DNA from 4 places in the Paenibacillus sp. Y301 genome. Region 2 is predicted to be linked to each of the others. Evidence: predicted binding sites of a transcription regulator. Region 2 holds the regulator's gene; each other region holds the start of a gene.
What was found. The regulator Rex, encoded in region 2, represses fermentation and respiration genes when NADH is low (regulators of the CRP and FNR family bind a similar motif). The targets are predictions, from matches to a motif close to TTGTGAAATATTTCACAA.

Region 1: a site for Rex is predicted at 3,231-3,248, ahead of nirB (nitrite reductase large subunit NirB). Genes of this name have one in related genera too.
Region 3: a site for Rex is predicted at 3,803-3,820, ahead of AC1D69_RS12575 (nitric-oxide reductase large subunit). Genes of this name have one in related genera too.
Region 4: a site for Rex is predicted at 2,873-2,890, ahead of AC1D69_RS18345 (TIGR04053 family radical SAM/SPASM domain-containing protein). Genes of this name have one in related genera too.

What each region holds. Positions count from the first base shown of each region.
Region 1 is NZ_JCAIUL010000001.1:324,876-330,317, forward strand. It holds gene AC1D69_RS01560 (sugar phosphate isomerase/epimerase family protein) at 1-649, shown strand, start outside; gene AC1D69_RS01565 (winged helix-turn-helix transcriptional regulator) at 955-1,272, shown strand; gene AC1D69_RS01570 (hypothetical protein) at 1,441-2,127, shown strand; gene ric (iron-sulfur cluster repair di-iron protein) at 2,231-2,947, shown strand; gene nirB (nitrite reductase large subunit NirB) at 3,332-5,442, shown strand, end outside.
Region 2 is NZ_JCAIUL010000001.1:522,211-527,652, forward strand. It holds gene AC1D69_RS02605 (tetratricopeptide repeat protein) at 1-227, shown strand, start outside; gene dinG (ATP-dependent DNA helicase DinG) at 390-3,248, shown strand; gene AC1D69_RS02615 (redox-sensing transcriptional repressor Rex) at 3,288-3,962, shown strand; gene AC1D69_RS02620 (amidohydrolase) at 3,925-5,238, shown strand; gene AC1D69_RS02625 (cell wall elongation regulator TseB-like domain-containing protein) at 5,274-5,442, shown strand, end outside.
Region 3 is NZ_JCAIUL010000006.1:144,414-149,855, reverse strand. It holds partial or broken gene AC1D69_RS12585 (bacitracin ABC transporter permease) at 118-789, opposite strand; gene AC1D69_RS12580 (IS3 family transposase) at 815-1,180, shown strand; gene AC1D69_RS12575 (nitric-oxide reductase large subunit) at 1,285-3,678, opposite strand; gene AC1D69_RS12570 (FtsX-like permease family protein) at 3,881-5,442, opposite strand, start outside.
Region 4 is NZ_JCAIUL010000011.1:81,593-87,034, reverse strand. It holds gene hemG (protoporphyrinogen oxidase) at 12-1,451, opposite strand; gene AC1D69_RS18345 (TIGR04053 family radical SAM/SPASM domain-containing protein) at 1,673-2,815, opposite strand; gene AC1D69_RS18340 (TetR/AcrR family transcriptional regulator) at 3,177-3,746, opposite strand; gene AC1D69_RS18335 (SDR family NAD(P)-dependent oxidoreductase) at 3,911-4,873, shown strand; gene AC1D69_RS18330 (hypothetical protein) at 5,222-5,413, opposite strand.

The DNA of each region.
Region 1 (5,442 bases), 200 kb from region 2:
GGTAAATACGTTCTCAGGATGTCCGGGTGACCATGAGGATGCTAAGTATCCGAACTGGCCTGTCGCTCCTTGGCCGAACGATTTCCAAGAAGTATTGAAGTGGCAATGGGAGAATAAAGTTATTCCTTATTGGACCGAACAAGCGAAGTTTGCAAAAGACCATCATATCAAGATAGGGCTTGAACTTCATGGAGGATTCTCTGTACATACACCTGCTACATTGCTTCGTCTACGTGAAGCAGCCGGTGAGACCATCGGTGCTAACTTAGACCCGAGTCATATGTGGTGGCAAGGTATTGATCCGGTGCAGGCTATCCACATTCTAGGTCGCGAAGGAGCCATTCATCATTTCCATGCTAAAGATACCGTAATCGATCCGATTAATGTAAATAGATACGGTCTTACTGATATGCAATCCTATGAGAGAATGCTCGATCGTGCTTGGCAGTTCCGTAGTGTAGGCTATGGTCATGATCTTAAGACTTGGGCAGATATCATTAGTGCTCTTCGTCTAGTAGGCTATGATTATGTCGTAAGTATTGAACATGAAGATGGATTGATGTCTGTTGAAGAAGGTTTCTCCAAAGCTGTACAGAATCTTCAACAAGTTCTAATTGAAGAGCCACTTGGCGACATGTGGTGGGTATAGAAGGAGTTAGTGTACGAACTGAAATAGATAATGGGACGGTTACCGAGAGGTAGCCGTCCTTTTTTGAATAGTAGAAAGTATAAGCTTCGCTTGATATTCCCGTTTCAATATGTAGATAAAATGAATTCAACGTGACAAAAGTTAGGTTTAGATGTTACGAATTATGGTATAGTATTTCAATCGAATGTATTAAAATGTCCAGAAATGTGGTAAAATGAAATATACTAACTAATCGAAAGCTTTGATACAGTTATTCATTTGACTTGAAGTTATTAGGTCTTTCAATATAATGAGGTGAGGGTTTCATGGAATTTGATCAAATGCATTTGTGTCCACGATTTGAAACAGCTTTTTCTTTTTTGGGCAAACGATGGAATGGATTAATTATTCAGACCTTAATGAGTGGCCCGAAGAGATTTAAAGATATATCTAGTATAATCCCTACCATGAGCGATAAGATGTTGTCAGAACGTATGAAAGACTTAGAATCTGAGGGGATTGTGGTACGCCACGTTTACCCGGAGACTCCAGTACGCATTGAGTATGAATTAACGGAAAAAGGTAAAGGACTTCGCCCTGTTATGGAACAAATCCAATCATGGGCTGAGAATTGGGTAGAATGAGTCTAACTTAGAATTTGGATATCTACCCTATCCCTATTGTTAACCCCCATTTTTCTTTATTGAAATGAGGGTTTTTTGCTCTAAATGTCTAATGTTCATCACCTATATGCGGGATTTGTAGTATAATTGGAAAAAAATGATTGAATACGTATTGAAGGAGGGGATAGATTGAGAAAAAATGTACCCACCCAAGAAGTCGTATATGGTAAAGAGGACATTGCTGAACTTGAAAACGCCTCGATAAAAGTGCAATATGTCTACGATAAGGCACTAGAGTTGCTTGGTCGGTATTTGCCTCAGTTGGTGTGTACTGACCCACCTTCAACTCATTCTACTGTTACTCATAGGATAACAAATCACAATCAAGAGGGTGTATTTCAGAAATGGATTCAAGGTCCAAAGGGTTGGAAATGCATCGGTTATGAGTGGCAGACAACGATAGATGGGAATAAGGAACAAAGAAGCCTACCTAATGCCAAATTGCAAAGCATGATTCTACAAATGATGATATGGTCCCAATTTGAAAAAATCATTTTGCTGCATCCCTTTTTGGGGCAAGATGCCTTTTATAATAGTGAAGAACTAGAGACGATCTCTTCGTATTTTGTACCTACCTATATGAGTGTTAATCCTCTTATTGAACTTGGCAAACCTTATAAGAAGCATAAGACCAAGCTCCCGATCTACCAAGAATTAATCCCAGCTCCCTCTTTACTGATCCAAACAGAAGGAACTCCTTTGAAGGGTACTTGGATGACAGGGGTATACATTAACCGTTCCAACTTTCAAGGCATTGGTCCATATCTTAAAAATAGTAATGGATGCAGAACCTTTATGGAAGCTTCTATCAACTAATTTGAAAGTAATATGATTCTTGTGAGTACAATCACAATCCTCCTTCTCTCCTAGGTGTAGCCTAAAAAGGTAAGAAAGAAAGCAACCCTAGGAGGAATTCATAATGTCAACTAAACCCCTTTTCAGTAGTGATAACATAGTAAGTGATATTGTTATACAATTTCCGAAAGCCAGCGATTATTTCCGAGATCACAAAATTGACTTCTGTTGTGGTGGCAAACGGCCACTAATCGAAGCGGTTGAGGAGAAAGGCTTGGATATTAATCAAGTATTAGAGGAGTTACGCAATCTTGCAGACAACCATGCCGGCTTAAATGAAGATCATGAAGGAGCTAACTATTTTACTGAAATGAGTTCAGAAGCTTTAATTCATTATATTGTAAGTAAACATCACGATTATTTACGCGAGGAACTTCCTGCTATATATAAGAATGTGGCGAGAGTTAATCGAGTTCATGGTGATCATGATCTTCATTTGGCACAATTATACGTTCTGTTCACACAGCTAAAGGATGAATTGCTTGAACATACATCTAATGAAGAAGAGCAAATCTTTCCTAAGATGGTTGCCCTAGATCAATCACTTGATGGATCTGCTAACCAAGAGCTTAACAATGCTATTGGGACATTGGAGGAGGAGCATGACAAAGCAGGTGATATTCTAAAAGAGATCAGAGAAATCACGAATGATTTCACACCTCCGATCCATGCTTGCACTACGTATCGTTTAACGTACGAAAGACTTGCTGAACTTGAACGAATGACATATGAACATGTGCATTTAGAGAACAATATATTGTTTCCGCGTTTTCAAGCCTGATACTGTGGTAATTCCTTATCATGGGACGGGTTCAGTCCTGAGATAGTAGGAATGCAATCCTCCTAAGGGAATGGAATTTGGTTGGAATTGGTTTTTAAGCTGTGCTGAACTCTGCTATGTTACCATTTGCTAGTCCAAACATAACAGGTAGGAATTCAGCATAGCTTATAAGAGTATTCAAAATATATTTGCAAATATTAACCTTGTGACAAACGGATATGTCGAAACAGCAAGGTCATTTATCATGGGATATGTTCACATGTATTTTAAATTGTGAACATATTTGTGATATTATTCACAATTCATGTGAATGAAATCACAATTAGTGTTCATTCCCATGTTATAATATTTTTATAAGCAAGGCAGAGAGGGAGGCAATCGAACATGGTATCATCTAAAAGAGAAAAATTAATCGTTATTGGTAATGGTATGGCTGGCATAAGTACAGTTGAACAAATTCTAAAATTAAGTGATTCATTTGATATTACGGTATTTGGTAGTGAACCACATCCTAACTATAACCGTATAATGCTCTCCTACGTTCTAGAGGGTAGCAAAACGGTTGACGATATCGTTCTGAACGATTGGAGTTGGTACAAGGACAATAACATTACATTGCATACGACGACAACAGTGACACATATTGATACAACAAATAAACAGATAACAACTGATAAGGGTATGACGGAAAGTTACGACAAACTTATCATTGCTACAGGTTCTAATCCGTTCATTCTACCTATTCCTGGCAGCGACAAAGAGGGCGTAGTAGGCTTCCGAGATATTAGTGACTGTAACCAAATGCTTGAAGCTGCTAAGAAATATAAAAAAGCTGCGGTTATTGGTGGGGGGCTGTTAGGGTTAGAAGCAGCCAAAGGACTTGTGAATTTGGGAATGGATGTAACTGTCGTTCATCTTATGGAAGATATTATGGAGCGTCAACTAGATCACAGCGCTTCTTCGATGTTACAAGCGGAATTGGAACGTCAAGGCATTAAATTCGCTATGGGAAAACAAACTTCTGAACTTATTGGGGAAGATCGAGTAAGTGGGTTGCGTTTCAGCGACGGTAGTATTTTGGATGCAGAACTTGTGGTTATGGCTGTAGGTATTAAACCGAACATAGCTCTTGCCAAAGCTAGTAACATGGAAGTAGGACGAGGTATTATTGTAGATGATTACATGCTTACTTCATGTGATGGTGTATATTCTGTTGGTGAGTGTACAGAGCATAGAGGAATATGTTATGGGCTTGTAGCACCATTATTTGAACAAGGAAATGTATTGGCTAAGCATATTTGCGGAGTAGATACGAATCCATATGAAGGTTCTATCGTGGCAACTAAGCTAAAGATCTCTGGTGTCGACGTATTCTCAGCAGGAGAGTTTGTTGAAGAGCCCAAACATACGGTGATCTCTGCTAAAGACGAGTGGAAAAGAACATATAAGAAAGTCCTTCTATGTGATAACGTCATTGTGGGAGCAGTATTATTCGGGGATGTAACGGAGTCTTCCAATCTACAAAAATTGATTAAACAACAGTCTGAAATGACAGATGAAATTTACAGCACGATTATGGGAACAGGATGTTGTGGTGGTGGCGCTAATAAACAGTCATCGGTAGAGACTATGGCTGACGATGAAATTGTTTGTGGATGTAATGGTGTAACTAAAAAAACAATTGTTGATGTTATAACGGATCAGGGTCTAACAACAGTAGATGAGATTAAAGCTTGTACTGGTGCAACCCGATCATGTGGTGGCTGTAAACCAGTCGTTGAGCAAATATTGCAGTATGTTCTTGGAGATGGATTCAAGACAGCAGCCAAACAAGGAATTTGTGGTTGTACGACTCTCGATAGAGATGAAGTTGTAGCACAGATTACCGCTAAAGGGTTATCTACAACGCGTGAAGTAATGAATGTACTGGGTTGGAGTAATCAAGAAGGATGCTCTAAGTGCCGTCCCGCAATTAATTATTATCTAGGGATGTTGAACCCTGAGACTCATGAAGATGAGAAAGAATCACGCTTTGTGAATGAGCGTATGAATGCAAATATCCAAAAGGATGGTACGTATACCGTTGTTCCACGGATGTACGGCGGCGTAACAACACCAGAGGAACTCAAGAAGATTGCTGATGTTTCCTTAAAATATGATGTTAAGGTAGTAAAAGTGACAGGTGGACAACGCTTGGATCTAATTGGGGTTAAGAAAGAAGACTTGCCTAGCGTATGGGAAGAACTTGATATGCCTTCAGGCTATGCTTATGCCAAGTCACTACGTACGGTGAAGACATGTGTAGGTTCTCAATTCTGCCGATTCGGAACACAGGATTCTATGGCTATGGGTGCTCTGTTAGAACGTAAATTCGAGAGACTCGATTTACCTGCTAAATTTAAATACGCTGTGAATGGTTGTCCGCGGAACTGTGCGGAATCGTGTACGAAAGATATCGGTATCGTCGGAAATGATGGAGGATGGGAAATCTTTGT
Region 2 (5,442 bases):
TCCAATGGATTCTTCCACTGGCGGAGCATAAGAAGTTGAAAGCTATGATCTACAATGCATTAGGCTGTATTCAAGCTAAACTTGCGGATACGGGGAAAGCCCAGGAATATTTCACATTAGCCTTACAAAATGATCCGAGCTTACCTGATCCACTTATTAATCTGCAAGTTTGCAATCAAAATCGCGGTCAACTCCAGTATGGAAGTCAGCTCATTTCATTAATTTAGTATTGACTCAAATTAAGGCGATGCCCGTACTTGCGAAAGCGACGGAGTATCGCCTTTTCTTCCGTCCTTTAAAAATGATGGCTTAGCTGGGTCTACTTGATGAATAAATTCTGATCTTCTGTTATGCTGTTAGAGAGACTGGATTGAAGGGAATATTTAAACATGAAATTTGCCGTACTGGACTTTGAAACAACAGGCAACCAGTCCGCCGATGAAATTATTCAAGTTGGACTTGCCATAATCGAAGAAGATCAATCGATATCCCGTGTTTACGGGTCTTATGTTAATCCAGGGATTCCAATCCCGCCATTTATTTCTAATTTAACAGGTATAACCAATAGTGATGTTGAGAACGCTCCTTCTTTAGAAGAGATGATGATGGAGTTAGTTCCCATGCTTGATGATGTGGTATTAGTCGGGCATAATGTTTCGTTTGATTTTAATTTTTTGCAAAATGCACTTGATCGATGTGGTTATTTACCATACAACGGTCGTATACTGGACACGATAGATTTCCTGAAAATCTGTTTCCCATCGTTAACCACTTACCAATTAGGTCTGGTATCTACACAATTTGGTATTCAGCACGATCGACCCCATCAGGCCGACAGTGATGCATTAGCAACAGCGCATGTATTATTGAAATGTCTGGATGAATTGATTAGTTTACCATTGATTACACTTCAAAGGTTGAGTGAGTTATTTGGTGATGAGGATAGTGATTTAGCTTGGTATTTCGATGGTCTATGTCGTGAGAAGGAAAGTGAACCCGCACAGGACCTTGAGAGTCATACCTTTTACCGACAATTGGCTCTAGCCGTAGAAGATTGGATCGATATCTCAACACCGCGTAATGATGCAGATGATAATCCTCTGAAATCCATGGATTTCCCGCGATTCCTTGAGAATATTGAAGAACGGCTTCGAGAAATTATGCCACAATATGAGCCGCGTGAATCACAGAGCATGATGTTTGGTGAAGTGATGAATGCACTTGCGAATGATAAGCATCTTCTAATTGAAGCAGGGACGGGCACTGGGAAATCGTTAGGATACTTAATTCCTGCCATTTATCAGAGTGTGAAAAATGAGCAGAAAGTCATGGTAAGTACACACACCATTAACCTTCAGGAACAATTAAGGGAACGAGATATTCCATTACTGACTCAGGTCGTTCCCTTTCCATTTAAAGCGGCTATTTTCAAAGGGAGACAGCATTATTTGTGTTTGAGAAAATTTGAACATAAAATAAACAAGAGAGACTTCGCTAATCCTAAAGAAGATGTAATCTTAGCCGCACAGATGATTGTATGGTTAGCACAGACGGAGAACGGTGATGATGAAGAACTGAATCTTGGAGGGCGTGGCGGAGATTTCTGGGAAACCGTCTCTAGTGACTCTGATTCATGTCTTGGCCGTGCCTGCCCTTGGTTCCGTAAATGTTATTATCATCGTGCTAAGCATGAAGCGGGAATTGCTGATGTGGTTATTACGAACCACTCTAAGTTATTTACGGATGTTAAAGCTGGACATCAATTATTACCTGCTTATGAGCACTTAGTTATTGATGAAGCACATCATTTAGAAGACGTGGCAGGTAAGCATTTAGGTCTTCATATGAAATATTTCACCGTCGTCCATACACTTACAAGACTGTATAAAGATAATCGTAATGGACAATTTCCAGCGTTAATTCAACAACTTCGTTCTTCACATGATGAAAAGGCTTCGGATTGGATAACTTCAATCGATATATTGAGTGGCGAATTAATTGAAGTGAAGGAGCACTGGGACCGACTGAATGATATGTTGTTTGCTCTTCTTCCCGAGCGAAGTGATGCAGCACCTGGTGAGACTGGACAATTCGTGCTTCGATTGCAACCTACAAAGAAACCAAAGGATTGGGAACTCTTGTCTGCAATTGAGAATCAAATATACGTAACGCTTGGAGAGGTCATTCGTAAATCGGAGAGAATGTTGAACGACATTAAAGAACTAGACGATTTCAACTCAGATAGTCTGATAACGGACATAAGCGGTCTGATTAAGGATTTATCGAGTGAACGCGAAGATCTTCACATGTTCATGGCGCTTAACGATTTAGGCAATGTTTACTGGATGGAGGCTAATGGACATTTTCGTAGCAAATCTCTACAATTGTATGCCGTGCCTGTCGATGTAAGCAAGCAGTTGAAGGAAGTGTTCTTCGATAAAAAGAAGAGTATTATTCTAACTTCAGCAACGTTATCTATCGAGAAATCCTTTCAGTATATGATTGAAAATCTAGGCTTACAAGAAGCATCAGATCAAGGTCGACTTGTAACAGTTCAGCTACCTTCGCCTTTTCGATATCGTGATCAGGCATTGCTCGTGATTCCACGTGACTTTCCAAGTGTTAAGGGAAGTGTAGGAGATGCTCTTTTTGTAGAGACGCTGGTGAAGTCGTTAGCTGACACAGCTATAGCTACGCATGGACGTATGTTAGTGTTATTCACATCCTATCGCATGCTTCGTCAAGTTTATGAACCATTACGTAATGAACTGTCCTCAAGTGATATAACGATACTCGGCCAAGGTGTTGATACTGGAAGTCGAAGCAAGTTGATTCGTCGTTTTCAAGACAGTAGTGCATCGGTACTGTTAGGAACAAGTAGCTTCTGGGAAGGTGTCGATATTCCCGGTGAAGCACTGACTTGTTTGGCCATTGTTCGACTACCATTTCAGCCACCGAACCATCCTTTGGTTGAAGCAAAGAGTGAACTTCTTAAGCAACAAAAGAAAAATCCATTCATGAAACTGTCGGTTCCGCAAGCGGTCATTCGGTTCAAACAAGGATTTGGTCGGTTAGTGCGTACTGCGAATGATAGGGGGATTGTAATCGTATATGATACGCGAGTAATCGAATCATATTACGGCAAACATTTCCTGTATTCATTACCTGGTCCTAAGATGGAGCATATGCCGACCAATCAAATGGTTCCACGGATTTCAGAGTGGTTAAGTGAAAGGGATCCTTCTTGAAGAAGGATCCTAAAGAGTTAATAATTAGGGGGAGCAAGAATGAAATCTGAAAAAATTTCAGAAGCTGTTGTACGCAGATTACCTGTATATCTGCGTTATCTTTCAGATCTTCAGAGACGTGAAGTAGCCACTGTCTCTTCACAGGAGTTAGGTCAAAAACTCGATTTGAATCCTGCACAAATTCGTAAAGATCTCGCTTATTTTGGAGACTTCGGACGTAAAGGTATAGGATATGACGTGGCCTATTTGATTGAGAAGATTGGTCATATCCTGAATCTCGATCAACAAATCAATGTGGTTCTAATAGGTGCAGGTAATCTTGGTCATGCTTTATCCAATTACAATGCTTATCTAAAGGAAAATTTAAAGATTATCGCTGTTTTTGATTCGTATGCTCCCAAGGTAGGTTCCGTTATTAATACGTTAAAGGTCCAACCTATGGAGGATCTAGTGGATACCATTAAGCAACAAAATATAAGAATAGGTATTATTACGGTTCCAGAAACAGAAGCACAGCATGTTGCAGATAAGTTAATAGAAGCTGGGATTAAGGCGATTTTGAATTTTGCACCTGTTGTGTTGAAAGCTCCAGCGGATGTTCGTATTCATGCAGCTGATTTCACAACGGATATGCTTAGTCTTGCTTATTATTTGGATAATGGAAAGGAAGAATCACATGACAGTGAACAATCAAACACAGAAATGGATCATTAAGAATGGTACGTTTGCTGTTCTGAATAATGAACAATCCGTTGTAAAGGGCTATATGCTTATTGAAGATGACCTTATAACGTATATTGGCGAGGACAAACCAGCTGATTCTGATCATATCCCCGTCGTTGATGGTACGCATCTTCTATTTTTACCTGGACTTGTGAATACACACGGGCATGCGGCGATGTCATTACTAAGAGGTTATGGTGATGATTTAGCTCTCCAAGTGTGGTTGCAGGAAAAAATGTGGCCAATGGAGGAGAAGTTTACCTCAAAAGATGTTTATTGGGGATCATCGCTCTCTGTATTGGAAATGTTAAAAGGTGGAACAACTACTTTTCTAGACATGTATGATCATATGGATCAAGTCGCTAAAGTAGTGCAAGAATCGGGTATTCGTGCGGTACTAACAAGAGGTGTTATTGGGTTCTGTTCAGAAGAAATGCAACAACATAAACTTCAAGAAGCGATTGCCTTTGCAAAAGATTGGAACGGTCAAGCAGAAGGACGTATTACTACGATGATGTCCCCGCACGCGCCTTACACATGTCCTCCATCCTTTTTTGAGAAGTTTGTACAGGCAGCGCATGATCTAGATCTTCCGATGCATACACACATGTCTGAGACGCTGAGTGAAGTGGCACAGAATGTGACTGATTATGGTCTTAGACCTGTTCAACATTTAGAGAAACTCGGCATGTTCACACGTCCATCTCTTGTCGCTCATGGTGTACATTTGACAGATGAAGAAATTGACATATTAGCTGCCCATCAAGTGGGCGTGTCACATAACCCAGGAAGCAACTTGAAGTTAGCAAGTGGTATTGCACGGGTCACAGATCTATTGAAGGCAGGCGTAACTGTATCCTTAGGAACAGATGGTCCAGCGAGCAATAACAATTTAGATATGTTTGAAGAAATGCGTCTAGCAGCGCTTATTCACAAAGGTATTTCAGGAGATCCAACAGCAATTCCTGCTGCTGAAGCACTTCGAATGGGTACTAGTTATGGAGCCAAATCTCTATTTCTAGAAAACATAGGTAGATTGGCACCAGGTATGAAAGCAGACTTTATCGCATTAAATACCGATCAGGCTCATTTCCTACCACATACAGACTTCATCTCACATTCCATTTACTCTGCAAGTAGTAAAGATGTAGAGCATGTGTGGGTTAACGGCAAACAAGTTGTAAAGAATGGGGCTTGTCTTACTATGGATGAAGAGCGGATTCATCGTGAAGCTCAGTCATCTTTTGAAGGCTTATTAAACCGCTAAGATGATAGGCTATTCCTGATGAAAGGAAGTTCAGGTTGAAGAAGAACAAGAAGAGATGGATTTTACTAGGAATTGCAATCTGTGTGGTTGTATTGTTTGGACTCTATCGTTATTACATATATGTTATGAAGGACCAATGGAGCCAGGAAGACATCGCTATTACAGCAGCAAAGAAACAAACCGAATTAGTGAAAGTCACAAAAA
Region 3 (5,442 bases), on a different contig from region 2:
CAGAATGAATCCTTTCTGCATTAATCAGTCTATTATGCAGTAGCCAGCCAGAGTCATAAATAAGTAAGCACAAGCTCCAGTACCTCTGAGTACTGGAGCTTGTGCTCACTTAATCTATCATAGCGCCTCTTTAATGACCTTCTTGTAATAAAATACGGAGAGGATTCCGAAAATTGAATACAATGCTGTATAAAGTAACATGACCATAATCATCGGTGTCCACAGCTCTGTTCCAAATAAGAACCAGCCTGATTGGACTGCAAAATAGCTATGGAGTAAACCTACGATTAAGGGGATTCCGAAATTAAAGAGTTGTTTTCTTTGAATTCCTGTTAACAAATCTCCTTGTGTGAATCCGAGCTTTCTTAGAATGGTATAACTGGCCTTTTCATCTTCACTCTCATCCATTTGTTTGAAATAAAGAATACATCCGGATGTAATCAGAAAAGTTAGACCTAGGAATCCCACGATAAACACGATGAGTCCCATAGTTTGTTTCTGGTTGTTACTCATTCCTAGTTGTGAATCGTATGCAAGTGTATCGCCAAATCCGAGTTCCTTAAAGATGTCATTAGCTTCTTTAAGATGATCGTGATCATTGATAGCAATGCCGATATATACGGAAGACTTTTTCTGGATAGCTGGGTCTATGCCTTTTTTCAAGCGATCAAATACCGTTTCGTCTACGATAGCAACAGGCAGACCACCACTTGTGAAGAATCCTGAAACGGGCGAGTTCATATCTATTCCTTTATATTGTTGCGGAATAACGTCATGGAGACCCTTCAATCACCACCTCTCTTCATCATTGGCAATGCCAATTGTAGAACGAACACTGGAGAAACTACTCGAGCGACTGGACGGTAATATTCATCCAGAGGCGCTTTTGCACTCGGATCAAGGAATGCACTATACTCATCCTAAATTCCGACTTCTCGTACACAAAGCTGGGTTTATCCAGTCCATGTCACGGAAAGGAAACTGCTGGGATAATGCCTCCATGGAGAGTTTTTTTGGCCATATGAAGGATGATTTGGAGTACAAGTCATGTATGAACCTCATTGAGTTGCGAACAAGGGTTGGTGATTATATCGCCTACTATAACTCCGAACGATATCAATGGGCATTAAAAAAAATGACTCCCGATGAATTTAGGAGTCACCTATTAACTGCCTCTTAAAGGTCATCTTTTTCAAACTTTCCACAAATACGGTCACAGTTCACTATATAGGACTAAGGCTTCTTTAATATTATTGAATAACCTAATATATCAAGCTTAATTGACTATTCATGTGAAGGAAGATTCACTTCATTCTCATCATCTAATGTTAAATCCTCAACAGGTAAGGGCTCATTCTCGCCATGTGTTGGCTTCCGTAGATTGAAGAATACTTTAACGATGAAGAATACGAATGCGACAACACCAATTAAGAAGATGGTATCTGGAATGGATCGGAATAATAAGAAATTGTGAACTGTCTCATTATTGAAATATGTTAGTGGATCACGTGATGACCAATAACCATCATCATATGCCATTTTGAATTGGATGAATCCTATAGGTAACAAAGTAATGAATACCATTCCGGCTAATCCTATATTTAACATCCAACATATAAATTTCAGGAGCTTATCACTCCAAGCTTTTGGATTAACGACATTTCTTAAGGCGTATAGAAGTAAAGCAATCGCGAACATTCCATATACACCCATCATGGCAGCATGCGCGTGTGCAGGTGTTAACTGCTGACCATGTTCGAAATAGTTGACCGCAGGCAGGTTGATTAAGAATCCTAATACACCGGCACCCACTAGATTCCAAAGTGCAGTAGAAATAAGGAACCAGAAGGTTGATTTGTATGGGAAGTCAACACCACCATCGCGTAACATTTTATATTGTTGATACGCATCAAGAATCAATAAAGTTAACGGTATAATTTCTAGGGCTGAGAAGACAGCACCGAGAGCAATCCATACTTCTGCAGAACCATTATAGTAATAATGATGTCCAATTCCGAGTACACCCGCACCTAATATAAGGATAATTTGGAAGTACAGCGCTTTAATCGTTGAAGACTTCGTTACAAGTTTCATTTGTACTAATAAGAAACCAATCAAGACAACCGCGAATACTTCGAAAATACCTTCAACCCATAGATGGACAATCCACCAACGCCAGTAATCCGCCATTGTGTAGCTAGAACCGGGATTAATAAAGAAAGCGGCGAAGTAGAATAACGGAACACCAATTGCAGCATAGAATACAAGGTGAATAAGTCCACCCCGATCGGGTTCACGTTTCAACGAACTCTTAATTCCTCTGAAGATAATGAATAACCAAAGTAGCATACCAGCGGCAAGTAAATACTGCCAGAAGCGTCCTAATTCTAGGTATTCCCATCCTTGGTGACCAAGTAGGAACCAGAGGTTTCCTAAATAACCGTTGATACCCAACCATTCACCGATCAGACTTCCGAACACAACGACTACTAATGCCCAGAATAGAATGTCAACTAGACGTCCTTGGTGTTTAGGCTCACGTCCACCAGCGATTGGAGTGATATAGATACCGACACCTAACCAAGCGGTCGCAATCCAGAAGATGGCCAATTGAAGATGGGCACCCTTAGCGAAGCTAAATGGTAATAAATCAACAATCCATTCCATTCCGAAGAAGCTAGTTGGTTCGGTATAATAATGAGCTAAAAATGCTCCGAACATTACTTGAATAAAGAATAGTAGCGCTACGACTACGAAAAACTTCACTGATTTTACCTGCGATGTCGTGACAGGTATAGCATTCAAATTAATCCTCGGGAAATTATCAGCTGTATAAGACTCTTTCATCTCCAAATGATACTTACGAAATAAAAAGAATACTATTGCCATAACCAAAGATAACAATGTAATACTAACACCACTCCAAAGAACAGAGGAGTAAGTCATCACGTTACCAGCATCTTCATAGTAAGGCCAGTTATTCGTGTATGAGAATGTTTCACCCGGACGTTCGGTACTTGATAACCAAGCTGTCCAGAAGAAGAAATCAGATATTTGAGTAATTTGATCGCCTTCAGCTACCCATTTACGATCAGTTTCAGGCATATGATCTTCTTGAATAAGGTTGGCGGGTAGTGCCCAGCCATCACCCTCCGTAAATACGATTCGATAAAAGGCTCTAACTTGTTCGACACCATACACTTGAGCATCGGTTAAGACGAGGGTGTCTTTATCATCATTATAGCGATTCTCTCGCAACTCAGTGGTTACCTTATCACGAATGACTGCTTGTTTGTCTACAGTTAGTTCAGCAAATGAGTTCATTCCTTCTTGCATAGCATAGAATTCTTGCATTCCCTCAGTGTAGACTTTCAAGGCTTCAGCAGTATAGTCTGGGCCCATATACGAGCCGTTCCCTAGTACTGTTCCGTAATCCATTAAGGCATATTTTTGGAAAACGGCTTGCCCCCCTTGAATGGTATCCTTTGTCATAATAACTTTACCAGCAGTATCGGTTACAACAGGTCGCGGTGCTTCTGTTTTAAATATCCAATACCCTCCAACTAATAGAACGGTGAAGACGACTATTATGGTAGCAATACAAATCGATTTAATAAGACTGTAGGCTGTCTTTACTGGCTTATCCACTTGGTTACTACCAGACTTCTTAAATTTCACTTCAAACACTCCCTTCAAATTTTTATATCTCAAACCGGATTATCTCTTTATTTCATCTCCATTATATGGTAATGATTATCAATGAAAATTGATTTAGATCAATTTTTCTGTAATTTAGAGATAAATAAGAAATTTTTCACAAAGTACTCTTAAAAAATACAGCTCCAGAGCATGGGTAGCCTGGAGCTGTCGAATTATCTAATTAAAGAGATTCTTTAATTACTTTCTTATAATGGAACACGGATAGAATGCCGAATACGGAATATAGAGCGGTGTATAATACCATCACAATGACCATTGGTGCCCACAGCTCTGTTCCAAATAAGAACCAACCGGATTGGACTGCAAAATAACTATGGAGTAGACCAACGACTAAAGGGATACCAAAATTAAAGAGTTGCTTCCTTTGAATTCCTTTTAACAAATCTCCTTGTGTGAATCCAAGTTTTCTTAGAATGGTATAACTGGCCTTTTCATCTTCACTCTCATCCATTTGTTTAAAATAAAGAATACATCCGGATGTGATCAGAAAGGTTAGACCTAGGAATCCCACGATAAACATGATGAGTCCCATACTCCGTTTCTGGTTGTTACTCATTTCTAGTTGTGAATCGTATGCAAGTGTATCGCCGAATCCAAGTTCCTTAAAGACGTCATTAGCCTCTTTAAGTTGACCTTGCTCATTGATATCAATGCCGATATAGACAGAAGACTTTTTCTGAATATCTGGGTCTATGTCTTTTTTCAAGCGATTAAATATCGTTTCGTCTACGATAGCAACAGGCAGACCACCACTAGTGAAAAATCCTGAAACGGGTGAGTTCATATCTATTCCTTTATACTGTTGCGGAATAACGTCATGGAGACCCTTCAAATCAATAGGTCCGGTCTTTTTCATCGACATAAATTTCTGTAGTATTCCACTAGATCCGGTAAAAAGGGTCTCGTCTGCGGATAAATGGATATCTTTGATGGCTTGCTCACTAATCACAGGCATAGTCATAAGACTCGTGTCAAAGTCCAATCCTTCTGTATTGGCATCCATGATGTTCTCTACATTCACATTTACCTGAATGACATCCATGGTTCTATCCATATACGATATGTTGTTCGCGGTTAATGCCGCTTTAAATTGCTCTGCATCCTGGATATCCGTAATTGAAAAGTCTTGCGGGACATAGTTCTCGGCAGTCTTTTCCGCGGAGTAGTATGAGATATAACTTAAGGATAATAAACCAATCGCAAGTCCAGATACCGCCGTAATAATGGTTAACAATACGGCATTCGATTTCATTCGAAACATAATGGATGACAGCGACAATACTTCATTAATATTGAGGTAGCCATTTTTCTTTTTTCGAATGATATTAAATATGAAACGGACAGATCCTTTATAAAATAAATATGTCCCGATGATGACAGATGCTAGAATAACGACCATCGCAGTGAAAAGTTCATTTACTGTGGCGAAGTCTCCAGTGAATAATTTGGATGAAATATAGTAGCCAAGAGCGATGAATATCACTCCAATGATCCCAATGATCATTTCAAGGAAGGACACTTTCTTCACTTTGCCTTCGGTCATGGACGTCACTCTAAACAAGGATAGAATACTCTGTCTTTTGATAAACAAATAATTCATCATCATGATCAAGAGATAGATCACGAAGAATACAATCAGTGTCTGGATGAGCGCCTTATAAGAAAAATGTAGCGTTGCTATCGCATCAACACCGATCGTTTTAAATAGAACCATAATAATCA
Region 4 (5,442 bases), on a different contig from region 2:
TCCTTTTACCCTTAATGGTGAAAGCTTGTCGCCAATTGCCGAGCAACTTTTTCCCCCTGGCCGATACAATCGGGAATGCCAACGCCGTCATACCCCGATCCACAAACCAAAAGTTGCGGATACTGCTTTTCTAGCGCCACCCGCAGATTGTGGACCCGTTCCAAATGCCCAACCGTATATTGCGGCATGGCACTATTCCATCGAGTCGTAAGTGCAAATTCAGGTTGGGCTTCAATGCCCATGATGGCTTTCAACTCCTGTTGAACGCCGTCCGCCAATTGGCTATCGCTCCAATCCACCGGAGCTTCAGCACCTAAACGTCCAATATATCCCCTTAGAAGCACCTTGTCCTGCGGTGCGGTATGGGGCCATTTGGAGGATACCCAGGTGGATGCGGTAATGAAACGACCTTCGCTTCGCGGAACAACGAAACCAGAGCCTTTCAAATCTATATCAAGCGCATCTTTCTGATATCCGAATACGACATTGGCTACCGTCACATAGGGGGTCTTCTCCAGCCCGTCGGCCTCGGGCAATCCCCCAAGTAGTTTGTAACTTTCATAAGCAGGCAACGCAAGAATAACGCCGTTTGCCACTAAGGATTGGCCGTCCTCTAGCGTGATGCGGTATTCATCCGCTTCTCGCAAAATTTTTCGTACCCCACACCCTTTCTGAATTTGCACACTGGATACTACCAGCTCCTGCTCCAAACGTTCTACTAAGGAAGAAAGCCCGTTGCGAAAAGAAAGGAAGAAACTTTTTTGTACGATGGGCGGAAGTTCAAAGGGGAGTGGAGCAGCATGCGTTTTCCGGGGTGCCTTTTTCTGGGCGAGCATCCCGAGTATCAGGCTGCGGTACTTTTGCTCCATTTCGGAAAACTGCGGAAACGTTGACAGCAAGCTTAAAGACTCGGTATCTCCTGCGTATATTCCGGCCAAAAGAGGCTCCACCAACCGGTCCAGCACCTCGCTGCCCAATCTTCTGCTAATAAAAGAACCCAACGCTTCGTCTCCGGCTTCCCGCTTGCGGGGAAGGAACAGATCCCCTGCCGCCCTGATCTTCCCTTTCATGGAAATCAGTCCGGTTTTGATAAACGGCCCGACTTCAGTCGGAATGCCGTAAGAGAGTCCCTTTGGCATTTTCGCCAGTTTCCCGTCATGCAGAATGTAATTACTTTTTGCCGCCGGGTCGGTTCCCACTAATTCGCTTTCCATCCCCAGTTCATGGATAAGCCGAATAATCGGAAGTTTCCTACCTAAGAATGAATCCGGTCCCTGTTCAATGACATAGCCATCTTTACGTGATGTGCGAATTTTTCCGCCCAAGGCATTGCTTTTTTCCACCAAAATAATGTTGGCATGAATATCCATTGATTGACACCATTTATTCACATAATACGCAGCGCTCAAACCACTAATACCGCCGCCGGCTATCACAATTCGTTTTTCCAAAACGAACAACCCCCGTTTTCTTGTACGTTAAATATCATTAAACATGGAAGAAGATGCGAACCTCGTCATGATTCATACAATTGAGGATGCTCTCCCAGACCCTATGCCGCCGAATGAGAAAGCTCGAAATATCGAATAACAGGAACAAGCTGCGTAATGAACATGGCCCAGAATCACTCCGGAATGTCATTCGACAGCTTGTTTTTCGGTTATTCATGCTTCTATTGGGACTCGGCACCTGTCAAATCACTAGCCATCGCCTGCGGGATGTATTCGCAATACGAATCACTTTCCAGATAGTCCCCCGTAAGGGCATAAGCTCGCGACCGTGAACCTCCGCAAAGTTCTTTGAAATCGCACACGCCACATTTGCCCTTAAGCAGAGATTTGTTGCGCAATTCCCGCATAACCAGCGAATTACGGTAAATATCCACCAAGGATTGCTCCCGTACATTACCGCAGACAATAGGCAAAAAGCCGCTAGGATAAACTTCGCCAATGTGACTGATAAACACAAAGCCGTCTCCATCATTAACCCCTTTGGGCGCCCGTCCCAGCAGATCCTCCCGTTTCAGGGGTTTTTCTCCCGCTCCCGCTATAGGCATTCCCGCGTTTCTACTTGCTCCCATCATAGCTTTCTTCTGCTGGAGAAAGACTCTTCGGTAGTGTGGAGCTTCCGTTGCTTTTACGCCGTACGGCATCTGGCCTTGCAACTCCGCCATCCATTTCATCACCTGCTCATGCTCTGCAGGCGAAATCATATCTTTCTCCATCCCTCGGCCTGTAGGCACCAGAAAGAAAACGCTCCACAGCACCGCGTTCATTTCCCTCGCCTTTTCCGCGATATTTGCCAAATCGTCGATATTGTACTTGGAAACAGTCGTATTGATTTGCATTGGCAGCTGCAAATCCTTTAGATATTCGATCCCTCTCATCGTCATTTCGTAGGAACCTTTTGTTCCCCGGAAATGATCGTGAATTTCCGCCGTTGAGCCGTCTAAACTAAAAGCCCACCGGGACAAGCCCGCTTCTTTCGCCTTGCGGATCGCAACTTCCGTTACCCGTGGCGTGGCGCTAGGTGTCATGGATACTGTAAGCTTTTTCTCTTCCGTTGCATATTGGATCAATTCAAACAGATCCGGTCTCATGAGCGGATCCCCACCAGTAAAAACCAACAGCGGACTATCCAAATTTGCTATATCGTCGATCAGGCGTTTGCCTTCCGTCAAAGAAAGCTGGTGCGGGTCTGCTCTATATTGAGCTTCTGCTCGGCAGTGTAAACATTTCAGGGCACACGCCCGCGTTACTTCCCAGATCACAATGAACGGTGACTGATTATAATCTCGATCTTGCCGAACGAGCATTCTCCCCATCCCTTTCTTTTTTCATGTACCAAAAATACCATAGCCCTCTCAACCCAATTGTGTTTCTCGTCACAATGTCACATTCCGTTTGCAAACCAAATAACGTCAAAAAAAGAAGTTCCCCAACATACGTATACGAAATACAGATATGATTTGATCTTTATTAATATAGACACAGCGGTTATGTTGCTAATATTGTTGTGACTAGATAGATAAATTCTGTAATCTATTGTGAAATTTTCATATGTTGAAAAACTAATCTACACTTTCACCTCCATCTTCCACCCATCTAATCCGATAACTAAGCAGCTGACACAATCAAAAGGCCGCAAGCATATGTGAAATATGCTTGCGGCCTTTATCATTCATTCATAAATATCAGATCTAGAAAAGAATCGATCAGCTGGGTGGAACTATCCAATCCTTTCTCAGATTCAGAGTGCTCTGATATATTCAGTTCCACCAGACCATGAATAAACGCGTACATGATTGCAGTGGACTGATTTGAGGATTTTCGGATATTCCCTGCCTTTTCCAGACACTTCTCTACTACCGTAAATATAACAAAAGCGGATTGAGCAATTTCCGGATACATTTCTTTATCCCATTGCTTACGGAACATCAATTGATAATGCTCTGGATTGTTAATGCCAAAATCATAATAAGTAAGCAAAATTGCATTCAAAAACGATCGTGGTTCGTTCGTGTTGTCGCTTAATTGGCGAATACTACTATTCAGTAATTCGAAATTTTCGGCTACAATGGCCGCCAGCAAGTCATCCTTATTTTTGAAATGTCTGTACAATGCACTTCGGGACAAGTTTATTTTTTGGCCGAGATCACGCATATTGATGGCATCGATTCCTTGCTGGTCAATGATTTCCCTTGTGACCTGAATCAGCTTTTGTTTGGTATCGTTATTATTTTTCATATATCCCTCTTGTGAAATAGATTCATTTTCCTTACATAAAAATTCTACCCCACTATGTTGACAAAGTCAACGTAATGAGGTTATACTCAATTCATGTTGACAGTGTCAACAAACTAAACATCCTTTTACTAACCATAACCAAGATCCTAAGGAGAGTGTATGAATTGAGTTCAGAACAACATCAAACGGTTATTATAACAGGCGGAAATACGGGATTAGGCTATGAATGTGCTAAACAGATTGCTAAATCTGACAACAACTATTATGTTGTTCTACCTTGCCGCAATGCGGCTAAAGCCAAACAAGCTGTAAATTCCCTTATACAAGAAACCCAAAACAACAACATAACCTCCATGGAATTGGATCTTTCATCTTTGGAATCCGTTAGAAATTTCATTGGAAATTTGTCCAAAATGGATCTCCCGCCCTTATATGCACTTGTATACAATGCAGGTGTACAATTTATTGATGATACACATTACACGAAGGACGGGTTTGAAAGCACCTTTGGCGTAAATCACCTTGGACATTTTCTCCTGGCTAATTTATTACTTGAACAAATGATACCTGAAGGCCGAATCGTGATTGTCAGCAGCGGAACCCATGATCCATTGAAAAAAACAGGTATGCCAGAACCTATATTCTTAAATCCTCAAACATTGGCCTTTCCTAACCCAACTAATGCAAACGAAGTAATCACTCTTATTGGCCGACGACGCTACACAACTTCCAAGCTATGTAACTTATATTTCACCTACGAGCTATCCCGCAGAATAAAACACGACACGGATAAAAAAATCACCGTCAATGCTTTCGATCCGGGAATGATGCCAGGAACGGGCCTCGCTCAAAGTTATACTCCTATTATGAAGTTGGTTTGGAACTATGTTTTGCCTGTTTTAACTTTGTTTTATCCGAATGTGAATACCGTACGCAAGTCAGGAAATGCATTAGCCAATTTGGTAACCGATAGTCAACTTGACCAGACTACAGCAAAATATTGCGAAGGCAAGAAACAAATTAAATCTTCCAATCTTTCGTATAACAATGATAATTGTAGTTCTCTATGGAAGGCTAGTGTAGAAATGTCTAAATTAACACAGGCTGAGACCATTCTGAAAGTCTGATAATATAAGAGTTGATGAATCTGGAAAAGGTCGGTTGGTAAAAGGTGCGCTATGTAAGAAGATGGAGTGATGGGATTCGTTATGAGGAAATCCTATCGCCACTGGAGAACAGAAAATACAAAGAGCCCGCGTAGCTCTTGTAATTTCACCCTTCGATGCAAGGCCATTACGGCTTCTTCCCAGGGCTCGAGGAATGGGGCTGCCGAATTTCAGTTAGAAGTTATCGTCAGACGCGCGTAATTTGTATTGATTAACGATAATAGTAAATGTAAAAAACCACTTAACCAACAGAATATTCTGCTGATTAAGTGGTTTATTGTAGAATGATATACTCGGACAGTCTATTTACTACGAATGAATAATAGCATCCACTTTTGCTTGCGGCGCCTTGTCGCAGCGTTTACATACCTTTACACCCGTCCCATCACTTGTGGTTCTTGGATAGAGTAGCTTAATTCGTGTGCTCTTACAGACTGGGCATGTACCGCGACCACGAGATGGTAAGTTCCATAGCGCATGTCCACGTTTTGTTTTCGCCATAAATATGTTCCTCCCTAAACTATGAACTT